3 regions of the Geobacillus uzenensis genome follow, and region 1 is predicted to be linked to each of the others. Evidence: riboswitches for the same ligand, from Rfam matches in the RefSeq annotation. Region 1 holds a riboswitch; each other region holds the start of a gene.
The links. Region 1 has a riboswitch for S-adenosylmethionine ahead of B9L21_RS08980 (methionine ABC transporter ATP-binding protein). Riboswitches for the same ligand answer to the same signal wherever they lie in the genome.

Region 1 (4,212 bases):
TTAAGACAACATACACACCATATTCCATGGCCAATCGCTTCGATACGCCAAAGCGGTCATGCTCCACCTCGCGAACGGAACGATGGACGATGCGCGCCATCTCCCCCGGATGCGGAGTAATGACCGTCGGCGCGTTCCGTCCGCGCACCCGCTCAGCGTAATCGTCCCAAAAAAACAGAGCGTCTGCATCAATAACAAGCGGCACTGGATGGCGCACAAGTTCGCCCACTAAGCGGCGCACGCCGTCTGTCCGGCCCATTCCCGGGCCGATGGCCATCGCATCGATGTCCAGCCCGTCCCAATCGGCCGCGCCGGCAAATGCGCCATCCTCTGCCGGCCATAATCGGCACATCGCCTCCGGCACGCGATTGGCCGCCGCCTCGTACACCGTTTCCGGAACCGCCATCGTCACAAGACCAGCCCCGCTGCGAAGCGCCGCTTTCGCCGTCATCGTCACCGCCCCGCTCATCGCCTTGGATCCACCGACAATGAGCAGCTTGCCGTGCGTCCCTTTATGCGAGGACCGCGTTCGCTTTGGCATCGTCCGCACCACATCTCTCTGTTCCCACAAAAACCGGGCAGCCGCCTTCGCCTGCACCGCTGCGGGCGGAATGCCGATATCGACAACAGCGATCTCTCCGTAATAATCCGCCGCCGGAAATGTATACGCCCCAAGCTTCGGGCATTGGATCGTGAGCGTGGCATCAGCGCAAATGGCGGTGTTGACATCACCGCCGTCCGCCGGCACCCCGCTCGGCACATCGATCGCGTATACCGTTGCGGACGTGTGGTTCACTTGTTCAATGATTTCTTTGTACGGTGGGCGCACGTCTCCTTTGACGCCAATGCCAAGGAGCGCGTCAACGATGGCGTCGTAATGCGGCACGCGCGCCGCAAACACCTGTTCATTGCCCTCATAAGGCAGCCATGAATAGCCGGATCGCTCGTACACCTCAAGCGCTAGGCGCGCCGCCCCTTTCACCTTTTCTCGCGGCGGGATGAGCCAGACATCGGTTTCATAGCCATAACTTTTCAGCATGCGCGCGATGACGAACCCATCGCCGCCGTTATTGCCCGTCCCGGCGAGCACCGCGACCCTATCAGCACGCGTGATCCGCTCTTTCAGCGCCCGAAACAGCGCCTGTCCGGCGTTTTCCATCAGCGAGTCGTCGCGAATGCCGATCCGCTCCGTCACTTCTCGGTCGATGGCATACATTTCATCAGCTGTTACGATCGAAATCATGGCCATTCCCCTTTCCATTTCCAGGCTATGTTTAGTGTACAATGTTTCCAAGCAAAAGACGAGCACAAATATTTCTCTAGAAACGCAATTATGTATGCGCTTTCTAAGGAATGGGGCTATAAAATACATATTGACAACAAACAGCTGCCGCATTATGATGAATCTTGTAAAAATTACATACGGCAACCCGCTTATCAAGAGTGACCGAGGGAACAGGCCCGATGACGTCCGGCAACCTCCCCTTGAGGGAACGGTGCCAATTCCTGCAGAATGGCTTTCATTCTGAAAGATAAGTCGGAAGTTTACATACCGATGCCTCTTTCTGAATGAAAGAGGCATTTTTGTTTGCTAAATTCCGCCAATCAGCATAGGGGGAAACGGACATGATCGATATTCAAAACGTTACAAAGGTGTATACAACGAAAAAGAAACAAACGATTGCAGTGGACAACGTATCGCTGACTATTCGCGACGGTGAAATTTTTGGCATTATCGGCTACAGCGGCGCCGGAAAAAGCACGCTGTTGCGCTGCTTGAACGCCCTAGAGCGGCCCACATCCGGGCGCGTTCTCATTGATGGCATTGATTTAACGGCGTTAGATGGCAAAGAACTGCGACAAGCGCGTCAGAAAATCGGCATGATTTTCCAACACTTTTCTTTAGTCAGCTCGAAAACGGTATTTGAAAATATCGCCTTCGCCTTAAAAGCGGCCAAAAAAACGAAAGCGGACATCGAAAAACGGGTCAATGAGCTGCTTGACATGGTCGGGCTATCCGACAAGCGGGACGCCTATCCAGCGCAACTGAGCGGCGGACAAAAACAGCGCGTCGGCATCGCCCGGGCGCTCGCCAACAATCCGACCGTTCTGTTATGCGACGAAGCCACATCAGCGCTTGACCCAAGCACGACCAAATCCATTTTGGAACTACTGAAACAGATTAACCGTGAGCTCGGTATTACGATCGTCTTGATCACCCACGAAATGGAAGTGGTCAAACATATATGCGACCGCGTTGCCGTCATGCAAAACGGCAAAGTGATTGAAATCGGCACTGTGTATGATCTGTTTACCAATCCGAAAGAGGAATTGACGAAATCGTTTATCCATAGTGTCTTGCATGTTGACTTGCCTGCACATTTATGGGAAAAGCATACAGGGACGATCGTGAAAATCCAGTTCCAAGGGGAAAGCGCGACGGAAACAATTGTTTCCGATATGCTGCAGCAATTCACAGTAAAAGGAAATATTTTGCATGCTAAAATTGAGTATATTCAAGACAAACCGCTCGGTATGTTTGTGATGGAGCTGATCGGAGAAGAAGACGAAATTAGGCGGGCGATGGACTATATCGCCAACCGGACGAACGGATTGGAGGTGATTTCGCATGCTGCTTGATACATTCATAGGCTTGCTTCCGGAGTTGAATAAGGCGTTTTTCGAAACGATTTATATGGTGGCCATTTCCTTGTTCGTCGCGATCATTGTTGGGTTGCCGCTTGGCGTTTTGCTTTTTGTCACCGACCGCGGCTTGTTTTTGGAACATGCCATATTGAAATCGGTTCTTGGCTTTCTTGTCAATATGATTCGATCGATTCCGTTTATCATTTTGCTTGTCGGCCTCTTGCCGCTGACAAAGCTCATCACCGGAACTACGATCGGGCCGACGGCAGCCTCTGTTTCCTTATCGGTGGCGGCTATTCCATTTTTCGCGCGAATGGTGGAAACCTCGATGCGCGAAATTGACAAAGGCGTCATTGAAGCGGCAGTAGCGGTTGGCGCGACGCCATGGATGATCATTAAAGATGTTCTGCTCCCGGAAGCCCGGCCCGGTATTGTGCAAGGAATAACGATTACAACGATCAGTTTAGTCGGCTATTCCGCAATGGCAGGGATTGTCGGCGGCGGCGGTGTCGGCGATTTAGCCATTCGTTTCGGCTACTACCGTTATGATAATACGATCATGATCACCACCGTCGTGATTTTAATTTGTCTTGTCCAAATCGTTCAGTTTGCTGGCGACCGCATCGCCCGTCTTGTCGACAAGCGATAGGCCGCTCACTATAAAACTCACTTGTATAGGAGGACTTCATGATGAAAAAATGGTTGATGGCACTCGCATTGCTTCTTATGTTCGGCGCGCTTGCCGCCTGCGGCAACAGCAACTCCGCATCCGAGAGCAGCGCTGAACCGAAAGGGAAAAAAGTGTTGACGATCGGGGCGACTTCCGGCCCATACAGCGATATGGTCAATAAGGCGATCAAGCCCATTTTGGAGAAAAAAGGGTATGAGGTAAAGGTCGTCGAATTCAGTGATTATATCCAACCAAACTTGGCTTTAGCTAACGGCGACTTGGATGCAAACTTGTTCCAGCACAAAATTTATATGGAGAATTTTGCGAAAGAGCACAACTTAGATCTTTCCGAGGTCATCGTTGTGCCGACCGCCCCGATGGGCATTTATTCGAACAAGTTTAAAACGCTGGATGAAGTGGCCGACGGAAGTGAAATCGCCATCCCGAACGACCCAACGAACTTGGCGCGGGCGTTGTTAATTTTGCAAGATCATGGCTTAATCCAACTTGATCCGGCGGTCAATCCGCTCACAGTGTCGGAAAAAGACGTTAAGAAAAATGTAAAACATCTTCAATTTAAGCCAATTGAAGCGGGCCAACTGCCACGCACGGTCGAAAGCGTTGATTTGGCTGCCGTCCCTGGCAACTTTGCCTTAGCAGCGAAAATGGATTTAACCGACGCCTTGGCGTTGGAAAACATGCCGGATGACTACCGAAACCGCATTGTTGTCAATACAAAAGATTTGAACCAACCATTTGTCAACGATCTCAAAGAAGCAGTCGAGTCGAAAGAATTTGAGAAGGTAATTGATCAGGAGTTTCAAGGGTTCGGCAAACCGAAATGGATGTTAGAACGAAACAAATAACGCAAGGGCGCGCCGCCGTACAGGCGGCGC
Region 2 (4,212 bases), on a different contig from region 1:
TTGCCGACCCCTTCATCGATGAAGCGAAGCCGGCCGGCCGCGACCGGTTTTTCGCCATCATACAAGACGAGATGGGATGATTCTTGCTCAAACGCATCGATTTCTTCTTCTTCCGGCACGTTTTGCTCCTCGATAAAGACGAGCCGGCGGACGTGCAAAGCGTCCTCATATAAGGATCGGTCGTTTGTTGTTCCAATGGCGATGTTCATGTTATACCGTTTCCTCTCCTCCAACGACAAAGGTTTCATAGACGGTCCATGATCCGTTCTCGAGCTGGTACAGAAGATGGAACCGGTCGATCGTCTCTTCAAAATGCACGTTTTGCAGCTTCAGCTGGCTGTAGACGTCGGCATATTCCGCGCCCGGCAAATCGCGGCCGATCGTAATGTGCGGCACGAACACAAATTCCGGTTTTGCGGTGAACAAGCCGCTGTGCAGCTGCTCATGAAGGCGATCAAGCACGTCATTTGGCTCCACTTTCAAATAAATGATGTTGCTTGTCGGGTAAAACGAGCTGAATTTCGTCACTTTGATCGGAATTGGAGGTGTTTCCGCTGCGATGCGGCGCAGCTCCTTCGTCATCTCTTTCAATTGTCCCTCATCCGCTTCAAACGGATATTTCAACGTAATATGCGGCGGGATGAGGGCGTAATGGCTGTCATACCGTTTCCGGTACGAGTTGGCAAAATCTTGAATGCGCTTCGACGGAAATAATACAATGCCGTACTTCATCCCGATTTCCCTCCTTGGATGGTTGGTTTTCCATTGTTTACAGCGACAAAATAGCAGATACAGCCCTTGGCACATCAGGCTGCCAATACGTCCACGCATGGCCGCCAGCAAACTCATGGTACGTATAGGTGAACCGTTTTTCCATAAACAAGTCCCGCGCCATTCGATTTGGTGTAATAAAGTCGCGTACATGGCCGTCCGTTGTTTTCACGGCTGTTTCTTCCGTGCCGACGGAATGGTAAATCGAAAGAAGCGACGGATCGCGGAACGCGCGGATGCACGCCAGCACCGAGTCATCGATATAAGGGGACTGCATGGCGATGTTTCCAAATGTATGCGGATACAACAGACCGGCTAACAGCGAGACCGTTCCGCCGAGCGAATCGCCGATCAACGCCCGGCCTTTGCCGATTTGGTAGGTCGGCAGCTCGTCGTCCAAAAACGGAACGAGTTCATGGGCTAAAAAGCGAATGTACGCTTCGCGCTTTTGGCCCGCCGGGTGATATTTCTCGTAGCGGTCGTTCACATTCCGATACGGGATGCCGACAACGATCGTCCGGTCGATCGTTCCTTCCTCCATTAGCGTTTCGATGACGTGCTTCATTTTTCCGTACATAAAATAATCTTTGCCGTCTTGAGCGATTAGTAAAGAATATTTGTGAAGCGGAGAAAAATTGCTTGGCAAATAGACGAGCAGTTCGATTTTCTCTTGAAGTTCTCCGCTGTACAGCGCGTAATCACGCATCGTTCCTGTTGCGGCTGCCATGACCATCCTCCATGAAAACGGTAAGTTCACCTGTTATTGTAACATATTTTGGCGAAAAGATGTTAATGAAGGGCTCGAATTTTTCGTGAATTTGCCGAACATTGCCAGCGTCAAAAAAAGGACTTGCCAAAACGGCCGGAATGGGTTACATTTTTTTATAAATTAACAAAATTGAATACACGTCCTGTTCTTATCGAGAGAAGCGGAGGGAACTGGCCCTGTGAAGCTTCAGCAACCAGCCGTTTGGCGGCCAGGTGCTAAATCCAGCGAATTGAGCGCTCAATTCGGCAGATAAGAAGAAGCATGACCATGGGTATGGAAAAGTCTTCTTCTTCGAAGACTTTTTTTATTTTCCTTTGTTTAGGCGGCCGCTTCGCCGACATGTGAGGCGGGCCAAAGCCGAGGTGCTCGGTTGCCGAGACAGGCAGCAGCGCTTCGGGCGCCATGGCCGTCGGCCGTTTGACCACGAGGGAATTTTTCAGCAGAAGGAGAGAGATGAGATGGAGAAACTGGAAACGTTGTTAGCGCAAATGGGAAACCGGAGCGAAACGGCGACAGGAACGGTCAACCCGCCCGTCTATTTTTCAACTGCCTACCGCCACGCCGGCATTGGGCAGTCAACCGGGTTTGACTACATCCGCACCGGCAATCCAACGCGCAAAATCGTCGAAGAGGCGATCGCCAAGCTGGAAGGCGGTGACCAAGGCTATGCGTTCAGTTCCGGCATGGCCGCCATTCAGACGGTGCTCGCCTTGTTTGAGAGCGGAGATGAGTTTCTCGTATCGGCCGACCTTTACGGCGGCACGTACCGCCTGTTTGAGCGCGGCTGGCGCAAATACGGCCTCGGCTTTCATTACGTCGATTTTGCTGATCTCGCTGCCGTGGAAGAGAAAATCACGGAAAAAACGAAAGCCATCTTTTTGGAGACGCCGACAAATCCGTTGATGCACGAGGCGGATATTTCGGCGGTCGCCAAGCTGGCCAAACAGCATGGGCTATTGTTGATTGTCGATAACACGTTTTACACCCCGGTGCTTCAACGCCCGATCGAACAAGGGGCTGATATTGTCATTCATAGCGCGACGAAATATTTAGGCGGCCATAACGACGTCTTAGCTGGTCTGGTTGTCGCCAAGGGCGAGGAACTTTGTCAACGCTTGGCCGAGTACCATAACGCCATCGGCGCTGTTTTGTCGCCGTTTGATTCCTGGCTGCTGATCCGCGGGATGAAAACGTTGGCGCTAAGGATGCGCCAACATGAAGAAAACGCCAAACAAATCAGCGCCTTTTTGCGCGAACATGAAGATGTCACCGACGTCTTGTACCCGGGAAGAGGAGGGATGTTGTCGTTCCGGATTTCTGATGAAAAATGGGTGAACGGCTTCTTGCAAAGCTTGCGCCTCATTACGTTCGCGGAAAGCTTAGGCGGGGTTGAAAGCTTTATTACGTATCCGGCGACACAGACGCACGCTGACATTCCAGAAGACATCCGCATCCGAAACGGCGTCTGCAACCGGCTACTCCGCTTCTCGGTCGGCATTGAACACGCCGACGATTTAATCGCCGACTTGGCGCAGGCGTTCAAAAACATGAAAGAGGTGTGAGCGATGGAACGGGAATGGTCGTTTTCAACGAAACTGCTCCATAACGAATGGAAAGTCGACCGCGCAACTGGGGCGGTGAGCGTGCCGATCCAGCACGCGTCCACGTTCCATCAGTTCGATTTCGACTCGTTTGGCAAATACGACTACAGCCGCTCCGGCAACCCGACGCGCGAAGCGCTTGAGGAAACGATTGCCGCACTAGAAGGCGGCGTGCGCGGGTTCGCGTTCGCCTCCGGCATGGCCGCCATCTCCACGGCCTTTTTGCTCCTGTCCAAAGGCGACCATGTGCTTGTGACGGAAGACGTCTACGGCGGCACATACCGGATGATTACCGAAGTGTTGAGCCGCTTCGGCATCGAGCATACGTTCGTTGATATGACCGACCTCGAGGCGGTGGCGGAAAACATCCGTCCGAACACGAAAGTCATTTATATGGAAACCCCGTCCAACCCGCTGTTAAAAGTGACCGACATTCGCGCTGTCGTCGAGCTGGCGAAAGCGCATGGCTGTTTGACGTTTTTAGATAACACGTTTATGACCCCGGCGCTGCAGCGCCCGTTAGATCTCGGCGTTGACCTTGTCCTCCACAGCGCGACGAAGTTTTTAGCCGGCCATAGCGACGTCGTCGCCGGACTGGCGGTCGTAAAAGACGAGGAGCTCGGCAAACAGCTGTACAAATTGCAAAACGCCTTTGGCGCCGTCCTCGGCGTCCAAGACGCCTGGCTCGTGCTGCGCGGCATAAAAACGCTCCACGTCCGGCTGAAACAGTCGTCCGAATCAGCGGCCGCCATCGCCGCCTATTTGGCGGGCCATCCAAAGGTGGAGGCAGTGTACTACCCAGGATTGGCGCACCACCCGGGCCATGCGACCCAGCACAATCAGGCGGTGGGGTTCGGTGCTGTGCTGTCGTTCCGCCTAGCGGATGAAGAAGCAGCCCGGACGTTCGTCCGCCACGTCCGCCTGCCGGTGTTCGCCGTCAGCCTTGGCGCCGTCGAGTCGATTTTGTCGTACCCGGCGAAAATGTCGCACGCCGCCATGCCGAAAGACGAGCGGCTTCAGCGCGGCATTACCGACGGCTTGCTGCGGCTGAGCGTCGGGCTTGAGGATGTC
Region 3 (4,212 bases), on a different contig from region 1:
CGGATCGACGTACAGAAATGCTTAAGGATTCAGTGTCGGAGTCCAAAGCAAAGGAAAGAAATAAAAAACAGCCGGACAGGGAACGGTTCCCTGTCCGGCTGGGTTCTTGTTAAACGAGCGGTCCGCCGAGTTTTTCGATGGACGGATCGATGTGGGCGAATTTTTGGAAGTTGGCGCGGAATTTTTCCGCCAGCTCTTTCGCCTTTTGTTCGTACGCTTGTTTGTCGGCCCATGTGTTTTGCGGGCGCAAGACGTCGTCCGGCACGCCGGGGACGTGCGCCGGGATGGCGAGGCCGAAGATCGGGTCTTGCACGGTTTCGACGTTGTCAAGCTCTCCTTCGACGGCGGCTTGCACCATCGCGCGGGTGTAGGCGAGCTTCATGCGGCTGCCGACGCCGTACGGCCCTCCTGTCCAACCGGTGTTGACCAAAAAGACGCGGACGTTGTGCTCAGCGATTTTTTGTCCGAGCATTTCCGCGTACTCGACGGCCGGGCGCGGCAAAAACGGCGCGCCAAAGCACGTCGAGAACGTCGCTTCCGGTTCGGTGACGCCGCGTTCCGTGCCGGCGAGTTTGCTTGTGTAGCCGCTTAAGAAATGGTACATCGCCTGTTCGCGCGTCAGTTTGCTGATCGGCGGCAGGACGCCGAACGCATCGGCCGTCAGGAACACGATCGTGGACGGGTGGCCGGCGACGCTTGGGTCGACGATGTTTTTGATCGCTTGAAGCGGGTAGGCGGCGCGCGTGTTTTCCGTCAGCGTGCCGTCATCGTAATCCGGCACTCGCGTCGCGTCGTTGAGAATGACATTTTCGAGCACGGCGCCAAAGCCGATGGCGTCAAAAATTTGCGGCTCTTTCTCGCGCGATAAGTTGATGCATTTCGCATAGCAGCCGCCTTCGATATTGAAAATGCCGCGGCTCGACCAGCCGTGTTCGTCATCGCCGATCAAGCGGCGGTTCGGGTCGGTCGAGAGCGTCGTTTTCCCGGTTCCCGACAAGCCGAAGAAGAGGGCGACGTCGCCTTCCTGGCCGACGTTGGCCGAGCAGTGCATCGGCAGGATGCCTTGTTCCGGCAGCAAATAGTTCATCACCGAGAAGATCGATTTTTTCATTTCACCGGCGTATTCCGTCCCGCCGATTAGGACAACGCGGCGTTCAAAGGAAATGATGATGAACGCTTCCGAGCGCGTGCCGTCCACAGCCGGGTCCGCCTTAAAGTTCGGCGCGCAAATGACGGTAAATTGCGGCTCATGTGCGGCGAGCTCTTCAGCGCTCGGCCGGATGAACAGCTGATGGACGAACAAGTTGTGCCAAGCGAATTCGTTGACGACTTGAATCGGCAGCCGGGATTTCGGATCGGCGCCGGCAAAGCCTTTAAAGACGAACAGTTCCTCTTTCCTCATTAAATAATCGAGCACTTTATCATACAGTTTTTCAAATGTTTCCGGCGCCATCGGCTGGTTGACCGTTCCCCAATCAACGGTCTGTTTCGTCGACGGTTCTTCCACGATATATTTGTCTTTCGGCGACCGTCCGGTATATTTGCCGGTCGTGACGGCGACGGCTCCGGTGTGCGTCAGCCGTCCTTCGTGTCGTTGCAGCACTTTTTCGACGAGCTCAGCGACGGACAATTGGTGATGTACGTACGGTTTTTGCAGCAGCAAAGAAAGCTTATTTGTCATGTTTGCGATCCCCATGTTCACAACCTGCCTTCTTTTTGTAATCACTCTTGAAAATAGTATAACACATTTTTATTAATAGTCCATACTAATTGTGTAGGTTTTTTTGAACTTATTTTGCCTATTTTTCAGATAATAAAAAATTCATTTCTGCGGTTGACTTTGCTTATTCCATTGCGATAAGATAAGTCATTGAACGGATACTCTTATCCCGAGCCGGTGGAGGGACAGGCCCGATGAAACCCAGCAACCGTCACAATTTTACATATGTGAAATGGTGCTAACCTGTGGCAAGGCGTGGTCCTTGAACGATAAGAGTGAAAGGAAGCAATCCGATTGCAATGACCTTTCCTCACCGTGACAGGAAAGGTTTTTTTATATTGCGAAGGGAAACGAGTTCCGTATCGCCACATTACGTCAAGAGGAGGAAATGAGCCGAATGTCAGCCAAACGCCGCTTGTTTACTTCAGAATCTGTAACCGAAGGACATCCGGATAAAATTTGTGACCAAATTTCCGATGCCATTTTGGATGCCATTTTGGAAAAAGATCCGAACGCCCGCGTCGCTTGTGAAACGAGCGTGACAACAGGTCTCGTGCTTGTCAGCGGGGAAATTACGACGTCGACGTACGTCGATATTCCGCGCATCGTCCGCGATACGGTTCGCGAGATCGGCTATACGCGCGCAAAATACGGATTTGACGCCGATACGTGCGCCGTGCTGACGTCGATTGACGAGCAGTCGCCGGATATCGCGATGGGGGTTGACCGGGCGCTCGAGGCGCGCGAAGGTCAGATGACCGACGAGGAAATTGAAGCGATCGGTGCCGGCGACCAAGGGCTTATGTTTGGGTTTGCCTGCAATGAAACAGAAGAGTTGATGCCGCTCCCGATTTCGCTTGCCCACCGTTTAGCGCGCCGTTTGGCCGAAGTGCGCAAAACGGACGTGTTGCCGTATTTGCGTCCGGACGGCAAAACGCAAGTGACGATCGAATACGATGAAAACGGCAAACCGGTGCGCGTCGACACGATTGTCATTTCGACGCAGCATCATCCGGAAATTGAGCAAGATCAAATCGAACGCGATATGAAAGAACACGTCATCAAACCGGTGGTTCCAGCGGAGTTGTTGGATGAGAACACGAACTATTTCATCAACCCGACCGGCCGGTTCGTCATCGGCGGTCCGCAAGGGGACGCTGGGCTGACAGGGCGGAAAATCATCGTTGACACGTACGGCGGTTACGCCCGCCATGGCGGCGGTGCGTTCTCGGGCAAAGACCCGACGAAAGTTGACCGCTCGGCAGCATATGCGGCCCGTTATGTGGCGAAAAACATTGTCGCGGCCGGGCTTGCTGATAAGTGCGAAGTGCAGCTCGCCTACGCCATCGGTGTCGCCCGTCCGGTTTCGATTTCGATCGATACGTTCGGCACCGGCAACGTGTCGGAAGACATTTTGATTGAAGTCGTGCGCAACAACTTCGACCTTCGTCCGGCCGGCATCATCAAAATGCTTGACCTGCGCCGTCCGATTTACAAACAAACGGCGGCTTACGGCCATTTCGGACGCACGGACGTCGATTTGCCGTGGGAACGCACCGATAAAGCGGCTGTGCTGAAAGAGCAAGCGTTGGCGTTAGCGAACGGACAATAACGAAAAAAGAGGGGGTGATCGGCAATCGCCGGCCGTCCCCTCTTTTTCTTTTTGGCTTGCTTTCGCATTGGTTGGTCAGGCGAGCATGACGGCATGGCAACGACTGCGTGATTGACGTGTTTCTCGGCTGTTGGTTCGTCATCGGCCGCCAAGGGCGATGGGAAACGCCCGACATTCCAGCCGCTCGTTACGGCTCGATGGGCCGCTGCTGCCGGAGCGCTTTGTAATATTGCCCTTTTTCCACGTATTCGCGGCGGATGCGTTCCATTTCACGGAAATCGTCTTCGGTCAGCTCGCGGACGACTTTCGCCGGCCGGCCGAGGGCGAGCACGTTCGGCGGGATTTTTTTGCCGGGCGGCACTAAGCTGCCGGCGCCGATAAACGCGCCTTCGCCGATTTCCGCGCCATCGAGGATGATCGATCCCATGCCGATCAAGGCGTTTTTGCGAACGATGGCGCTATGCAAAATGACTTGATGGCCGACGGTCACGCCGTCTTCAATGATGAGCGGATTGTTTGGACTTTGATGCAAAATTGAGTTATCTTGAATATTGACCCGGTTGCCGATGATTGTCGGCGCCACGTCGCCGCGGATGACGGTGTGAAACCAGATGCTCGTCTCCTCGCCGATCGTGACATCGCCGGTGATCGTCACATAATCGGCGATAAAGGCGGACGGGGCAATGTGCGGCGTCTTTCCTTTGTATGGATAAATCATCGCTTTCGTTCCTTTCTTTATGCAAAATCGTCTGTCTATTTGTATTTTACAAAGTTGTCCGCCGTTCGTAAACAACAGGAAGCGGACTGCAGCCAAACCGGTTTGTCCAAGCTGCATGGATGGCAATACTAGAAGAGAAAAGAGCAAGGTTTTTGCGCCCGA

Region 2: another riboswitch for S-adenosylmethionine. It lies ahead of B9L21_RS05740 (methionine biosynthesis PLP-dependent protein); the one in region 1 lies ahead of B9L21_RS08980 (methionine ABC transporter ATP-binding protein).
Region 3: another riboswitch for S-adenosylmethionine. It lies ahead of metK (methionine adenosyltransferase); the one in region 1 lies ahead of B9L21_RS08980 (methionine ABC transporter ATP-binding protein).

What each region holds. Positions count from the first base shown of each region.
Region 1 covers NZ_NEWL01000006.1:303,369-307,580, forward strand. Annotated here, with positions in the region: gene B9L21_RS08975 (bifunctional ADP-dependent NAD(P)H-hydrate dehydratase/NAD(P)H-hydrate epimerase) at 1-1,243, opposite strand, end outside; SAM riboswitch class I at 1,432-1,539, shown strand; gene B9L21_RS08980 (methionine ABC transporter ATP-binding protein) at 1,627-2,640, shown strand; gene B9L21_RS08985 (methionine ABC transporter permease) at 2,630-3,295, shown strand; gene B9L21_RS08990 (MetQ/NlpA family ABC transporter substrate-binding protein) at 3,337-4,182, shown strand.
Region 2 covers NZ_NEWL01000005.1:81,639-85,850, forward strand. Annotated here, with positions in the region: gene B9L21_RS05725 (GNAT family N-acetyltransferase) at 1-209, opposite strand, end outside; gene B9L21_RS05730 (YjcG family protein) at 211-732, opposite strand; gene B9L21_RS05735 (alpha/beta hydrolase) at 770-1,498, opposite strand; SAM riboswitch class I at 1,686-1,796, shown strand; gene B9L21_RS05740 (methionine biosynthesis PLP-dependent protein) at 1,999-3,102, shown strand; gene metC (cystathionine beta-lyase) at 3,106-4,212, shown strand, end outside.
Region 3 covers NZ_NEWL01000002.1:49,635-53,846, forward strand. Annotated here, with positions in the region: gene pckA (phosphoenolpyruvate carboxykinase (ATP)) at 110-1,696, opposite strand; SAM riboswitch class I at 1,882-1,996, shown strand; gene metK (methionine adenosyltransferase) at 2,118-3,332, shown strand; gene B9L21_RS01800 (gamma carbonic anhydrase family protein) at 3,520-4,050, opposite strand.